2 regions of the Synechococcus sp. TAK9802 genome follow, and region 1 is predicted to be linked to the other one. Evidence: riboswitches for the same ligand, from Rfam matches in the RefSeq annotation. Region 1 holds a riboswitch; the other holds the start of a gene.
What was found. Region 1 has a riboswitch for cobalamin ahead of SynTAK9802_RS04925 (HupE/UreJ family protein). Riboswitches for the same ligand answer to the same signal wherever they lie in the genome.
Positions count from the first base shown of each region.

Region 2: it holds a riboswitch for cobalamin, as region 1 does, so the genes downstream of both, SynTAK9802_RS02285 (HupE/UreJ family protein) here and SynTAK9802_RS04925 (HupE/UreJ family protein) in region 1, are expected to answer to the same signal.

Region 1 covers NZ_CP047937.1:867,185-870,583, reverse strand. Annotated here, with positions in the region: gene SynTAK9802_RS04930 (iron uptake porin) at 1-1,195, opposite strand, end outside; gene SynTAK9802_RS04925 (HupE/UreJ family protein) at 1,264-1,896, opposite strand; cobalamin riboswitch at 1,904-2,053, opposite strand; gene SynTAK9802_RS04920 (hypothetical protein) at 2,084-2,332, opposite strand; gene SynTAK9802_RS04915 (hypothetical protein) at 2,329-2,637, opposite strand; gene SynTAK9802_RS04910 (16S rRNA (uracil(1498)-N(3))-methyltransferase) at 2,672-3,376, opposite strand.
Region 2 covers NZ_CP047937.1:414,974-418,372, forward strand. Annotated here, with positions in the region: gene SynTAK9802_RS02270 (hypothetical protein) at 1-5, opposite strand, end outside; gene SynTAK9802_RS02275 (c-type cytochrome) at 297-581, shown strand; partial or broken gene SynTAK9802_RS02280 (metal ABC transporter substrate-binding protein) at 767-1,687, opposite strand; cobalamin riboswitch at 1,785-1,934, shown strand; partial or broken gene SynTAK9802_RS02285 (HupE/UreJ family protein) at 2,052-2,576, shown strand; gene SynTAK9802_RS02290 (iron uptake porin) at 2,645-3,399, shown strand, end outside.

The DNA.
Region 1 (3,399 bases):
CCCAACCGATCTCCTCCTGCGCCCAGGATCCACCCAGACCAAAGACATGGGTAACACCCTTTTCATTCAGATTCTGCTGCGTGAATGGTGTGGCGTAGCCGATCAAGTCATGTCCGTTCTGGATCTGGGAGTAGATGGCGGCCACATTCCAACCTTCCGCCTCCCAACCCAGCTGAACCGTGCCAGATCCTCCAGCCGCATCTGTAGCAATGCCGCCTTGAGAAGAGTCGCTAATTGAGCCATTGGCAGCGACGTAGTTGGCAGATGCCCGCATTCCGCTGGAATCAGACCACGAGATGCCTGCACCCGCACCCAAGTTTTTGTTGTAAGCGCCGGGAGCTCCGTTGAGCGTCAGCACATCCAGAATTGGATCACTGGGGTAAGTGCTGGGCCACACCGCCAGCATGTCTTCCTGCCCAACCAACGGCCCCGCGGTGATGGTGATGGACTCGCCAATGGGGAAGGAATAAAACAGCTTGTCGATTGCAAGAACATTCGCCCCTCCTTCAGCTTGATAAGCAGTCTCTAAAACAGACAGTGCGGAGGGGCCGCCACTGCCGAACACACTGGAAGCACCAAAGTTGCCAGCGCGTAAAACCGTGCTCAATAGATCTCTGCCGGAAAACGAGGTCTCCAAGATCAACTGGAGGTCGTAATTAAAAATAGTGGCACCTGAATCCCTGTTATTCGTCGACCGGAGCTGATCGGCAGATCCCATGAACCGGTTTGCACCAGCGACAAATGTCGCGACACCAGAAACCTTGGTAGTGGTAGAAAACTGAGCAGCTTGCAGTTCGCCAACGCGGGCCTCGAGGCCGTCAACGCGACCCTTGAGGATGGCCAGTTCCGTTTCGAACTCAGCCATCAGGCGACGCAGCTCGTCGGTCACTTCGGTGACGCGGTCGAGGCAAGCGTTCAGCAGGGCAGCCGCTTCGTAGCGGGTCATGGCACGGTTGCCACGGAAGGTGCCGTTGGGGTAGCCGGCAACGCAGCCGTAGGTCTCAACCAGACCAGCCAAAGCCTGATAGGCCCAGTCGGTGGGATAGACGTCAGAGAATTGGGTGACGCTGGTGACCTGATCAGCGGAAGCCGCGTAATCAGAAACGCCGTTGATGTTCAGCTCGGCGGCATTGGCGCCAGTGGCCAGCAGGCCAAGGGCGGCAGGGGCCACCAGCAGTTGCTGGAAAATTTTCATTTGTACAAATAAAAGAAACCCCAGAGGTGATCTCTGGGGTCAGAAGCTGTGAAACGGCGTGCTCGTGATCAGTCGATCAGGGCCACCCAGGCAAAGGCCATGCCGATACCCATCCAGATGCCGGCGCCAAGCCGTTGCCCCTGGGAGCCGAGGCGCTCAACCAGAGACTTGGACCAGCTGCTCACCACCAGCAGCAGCGCGCCTTGGCCAATCAGCAGGCCCAGGAAATAGGTGAACAGCGGGGTGGGTTCCGCTCCAACGATGGTGCTGCCGAGCAGAAAACCGTGCAGGGCCACAAGCGGCAGCAACCAACGGGTGGAGGCCACGGTGAGAGCGATCAAACCCTCCACCACCAGGCTGAGGGAAACCATGGCCTCCGCCCAGGGAGCCACGGCATCAGGAAGGGGGATGAACTGCGACAGAACACTGCCGCCCAGGCCAGCAGCCAGCAGAGGAACCACCCAGGCGCGGGGACGTTGCAGGCCGATGAAAGCGATGGCCAGCAGAAAAAGAAGATGGTCAGGACCTAGAAGCGGGTGACCAATGCCACTCAACAATCCCTGCAGAGCCGAAAGGTCTGTGCTGTCTCCCATGCCAAAGGGATGGTGGGCGAACGCTGGACTGGCCAGGAGAAGAACCGCAAGCAGCGATGGGCCAGCGATTTGCAGCGGCCTGCGCAGGGCCAGTGGCAAAGAATTCAAAAGTCGATCCTCGTCGGTTTGATCTGGCGGGCGTTCTGACTGACGTGGGCGGAGAGCCGACGTTTCACAGCTGCGGGACAGCGGCAGATTTTCACTGCTCTTTCCCCATTTCCTCCAGCGGCTGTTCCCCGCTGAAACCAGCACCCCACTCTACCGGCGCCACCACAACGCGTCAGATCAAGGCTTATTAGGCCTCTGGAAGTGCGTCGGCAAGGTCGGTGGTGTGGAAATTCCAGCGATCACCGTCTTCCAGCCAGAGCTCCCAGGCCAGGCGGCGGCCGCTGCGTTTCAGTCGCAGCTGGCCGCCAAAACCCGCCGGAGAGGGCTGATAAAGCTCGGTGATGTCGTCAACAGGGGCTCCATCCCGGGTGAACACCTGCTCCACCTGCTCACCAAGCCGGGCCGTCAGGTCGCTGCGCAGCTCATCAACCGTCACGCCGGCTGGTTCGAGAAATCGAGCACCAGATCGCCGACGTCATCACGGCTGATCTGAAATCCGAAGCCATCAACGGTGCCGGTCCACAGGCCTGCATCGAGATCCGCCTCGATCCCCTCCAGCTGCTCCACCTTGTGATCAAAGAGCAGGCCGAAGCAATGGGCGGCGACCTGCGCGGCCTGGGACGCATCCATTTCATCGAGTTCGTGGGCTTCCACCGGACACCCATCGAGCAGTTCGGCATCGATGACGTTGCCAGACCCGACGTCCTCAACAAGAGCTTGCAAGCCAGCCAGATCGTTCATTGCCTTCGCTGTTGAAGCAACACACGCAACACCATCATCCCTGGGCCAGAGCGGTGGTGAGGGCCGTGTCCACGCTCAAGGTGCGCGATCCCAGATGCACGGGCTGCGCAATCACCGCCTGGGCCAACTCCAGTTCAAACGGCACAAAACCACCCTCCGGCCCCACCATCACCACGGCAGCTCCCGGTGGGGTGTCCCGCAAGGGAAGGGAGGCCCCCATCTGGGCCATCCAGCAGTGCCGTCCGGCACAGAGATCCTTGAGCTGGTCTTCAACAAAGGGGCGAAAGCGCCTGTGCTGATGCACCCGGGGCGCCACCGTGTCGCTGGCGCGCTCCAGCCCCGCAAGCAGCGCATCGTTCACCTTCTCTGGTGCGAGCAAAGGCGATTGCCAATAGCTCTTTTCAACGCGGGCGCAGTTGATCAGGTGAAGATTGGCTACCCCATATTCGGCCACGGTGCGGAGCAGACGTCGCAGCACCTTGGGCCTCGGCAAGGCCAGAACAATGTCGAACCGATGGCGGGGCGGCGGTGGCTGGTTGAGGTCCACCTCAAGCACCACGGCATCTGCATCGAGCGCGCAGATACGGCCCTGGCCCAGATCGCCATTCAGCTCACCAACCCGGATGCTGTCGCCCACCGCAGCTCGTAGCACCGAACGAATGTGATCCGCCCGCCGATCAACAAGACGAACCCTCCGTTCATCCAGCCAATCCGAACGGTTGAGAACAACGATGTTCATGGCTGGATCTCTGGGATCAACAG
Region 2 (3,399 bases), 450 kb from region 1:
GGCATTCCCCAGGCCAAACCCTCCACGCAGGCTGAGGCTGGGGTCCCATGAAGGAACACCACAACCACTGCTATCAGGGCAATCAGGAATGATCTCACTGGTAGTCAGGCCCAATGAAGCGTGGAGCCCATTCTGCAGAGAGTCCCTTTGCCTCTCGCTAAATAAAAATTGAAGAATCATGTGCTTTGAATCGATTGCTGGGGCTTCAAGAGCAAGCTTCGTGAGTCAAAACACCTATCCATGCGTCACCTTTTTCTCTCGCGCTGGCCGCTTTGATCGCGTTGTTCGCGCCTTCCATGGTTTCTGCTGCAGATGTGGCCCATGGTGAGCAGGTGTTTTCGTCCAATTGCGCGGCCTGCCACATCGGAGGCGGCAACGTCGTTAACGGTCAGCGCACGCTCCAACAGGACGATCTCAAGGCTTATCTCGCCAACTACAACGATGGCCATGAAGAAGCCATCGCTTATCAGGTGACCAACGGCAAGAACGGTATGCCTGCGTTTGGAGCCAAGCTCAGCGCAGATGACATTGCTGATGTTGCCGCTTACGTCGAATCCCAATCGACTAACGGCTGGTCCTGAGCGAACGAGCCCTTGCTATGGAGATCCTTTTGGAATAACCCCAGTGGGTTTCTGGAGCAAGATTGGGTGAAAGGGCTTAGGTGCTGCCTGCAACGTGTGAAAGCGTCGTTCGTGTTCAGACGAACGACATCCAAATTCTTTCTGGCTAGCGCCCAGCAATCATTCGATTTTTGCTGGGCGAAGGTTCAGTTGCTCACTGTTTCGCCTGCTGATAATCCCTGAATCAACAGTTCGACGTTGTGACGCTGCAGCTTCAGCAGTGATGGAGCCGGTCCATCTTCAGTTGAGAGAGAGTCCACATAAAAGGTCCCTCCGAAACGAGCGCCGGATTCGGCTGCAACCTGTCTCTGATTTTTATCGCTCACTGTGCTTTCACAGAAGATCGCTGGGATCTGGCGTTCGCGCACGGTGTTGATCAAACGTGCCATGCGTTTTGGTGTGACCTGGCTTTCAGCATTTACAGGCCATAGGTAAGCCTCATCAAGGCCGTAATCGCTGGCTAGTTATGTGAAGGCTCCTTCGCAACTCACCAACACACGACGCTTTTTGGGAAGCATTGCGAGTGCGGCCCGCAACTCCTGGTCGAGCTGATTCAGTTTCTGCTTGTAGGAGGAGGCGTTGGTAGCGAATTCATCAGCTCCTGCCGGATCCAGCTCGCGGAACGCTTGCTCGAAGCGATCCACGTAGGCCATGGTGCGCTGCGGCGACATCCAGGCATGGGGGTTGGGCTTACCGGCGTAGGCGTCCTCTTCGATCAGCAGAGGCTCCATTCCATCGGAGAGGGTCAGGGTGGGAATGTTGCCGGCGCTGGCGGTAAATTTCCTCGCCCAAAGTTCGAGCCCCAGCCCGTTCTCCACGATCAGATCGGCATCGCTGGCCCGTTCGATGTCACTGGGTGTGGGCTGGTAGCCATGAATCTCCGACCCCGGTTTCACGATGGATCGAACGGTCAGGCGATCTCCCGCCACGTTGCGGGCCAGGTCTGCCAGCACCGTGAAGGTGGTGAGCACAACAGGTTTTCCAGTGTTGGCTTGGTCTTGGTTGGCAACTTGGCGACATCCACTACTGATCAGCGCCAGAAATACAAGGGTTAGACCTGCACCCATGCGAAGCAAGAGAGTTTTGGCCGAGAGCCTCAAAACTAATGAGGTGGAGCGTGAATAAGTGACTTTTCCATTGGTTTGTGGCACTTGCTGCAGCGCTCTGTAGTGTGAGGGCTCTGGTTTCAGCGGGGATCAGCCGCTGAAGGAAACGGGGAAAGAGCAGTGAAAATCTGCCGCTGTCCCGCAGCTGTGAAACGTCGGCTCTCCGCCCACGTCAGTCAGAACGCCCGCCAGGATTCCAAACGACGAGGATCGTATGAATGCATTCACGAAAGCCAGCCCCATGCTGCGGGCTGGTGTTATCTCCACTGCAGGATTGGTCGCCCTTTCCCTGTTCAGCCCTGCCCATGCCCATCACCCCTTCGGGATGGGAGACAGCACAGACCTTTCCGCTCTGCAGGGATTGCTTAGTGGCATTGGCCACCCGCTGCTGGGTCCTGACCATCTGCTGTTTCTGCTGGCCATCGCCTTCATCGGCCTGCAACGTCCCCGCGCCTGGGTGATTCCTCTGCTGGCTGCTGGCCTGGGCGGCAGTGTTCTGTCGCAGTTCATCCCCCTGCCGGATGCTGTTGCTCCCTAGGCGGAGGCCATGGTCTCCCTCAGCCTGGTGGTGGAGGGTTTGATGGCTCTCACCGTGGCCTCCACCCGTTGGTTGCTGCCGCTGGTGGCCCTGCACGGTTTTCTGCTCGGCAGCACCATCGTCGGTGCGGAACCCACCCCGCTGTTCACCTATTTCCTGGGCCTGCTGATTGGCCAAGGCGCGCTGCTGCTGGTGGTGAGCAGCTGGTCCAAGTCTCTGGTTGAGCGCCTCGGCTCCCAGGGGCAACGGCTTGGCGCCGGCATCTGGATGGGTATCGGCATGGCCTTTGCCTGGGTGGCCCTGATCGACTGATCACGAGCACGCCGTTTCACAGCTTCTGACCCCAGAGATCACCTCTGGGGTTTCTTTTATTTGTACAAATGAAAATTTTCCAGCAACTGCTGGTGGCTCCTGCCGCCCTTGGCCTGATGGCCCCGTTGGCTGTTGTCAACAGCCCAGCAGCCCAAGCCACCGAGCTGAACATCAACGGCGTTTCTGATTACGCGGCTACTGCCAGTGGCAACAGCCTTGATCAGGTCACCAGCGTCACCCAGTTCTCTGACGTCTACCCCACCGACTGGGCCTATCAGGCTCTGGCTGGTCTGGTTGAGACCTACGGCTGCGTCGCCGGCTACCCCAACGGCACTTTCCGTGGCAACCGTGCCATGACCCGCTACGAAGCGGCTGCCCTGCTGAACGCCTGCCTCGACCGGATCACTGAAGTGACCGACGAGCTGCGTCGCCTGCTCAAGGAATTCGAAACCGAGCTGGCCATCCTCAAGGGTCGCGTTGACGGCCTCGAGGCCCGGGTGGGCGAACTGGAAGCAACCCAGTTCTCCACCACCACCAAGCTTTCTGGTCTCGCGACATTTGTCGCTGGAGCCAACCGCTTTATGGGATCTGCCGATCAACTCCGCTCAACGAATAACAGGGACGCGGGCGCAACTGTTTTTAATTACGACCTCCAATTGGCCTTGGAGACCTCGTTTTCTGGCAGAGATCTTCTGAGCACGGTTTTACGCGCTGGAAACATTGGTGCTTCCAGTGTGTTCGGCAGCGGCGGCCCCTCCGCACTCTCTGTTTTGGAGACTGCTTATCAAGCAGATGGAGGGGCCAATGTTTTTGCAATCGACAA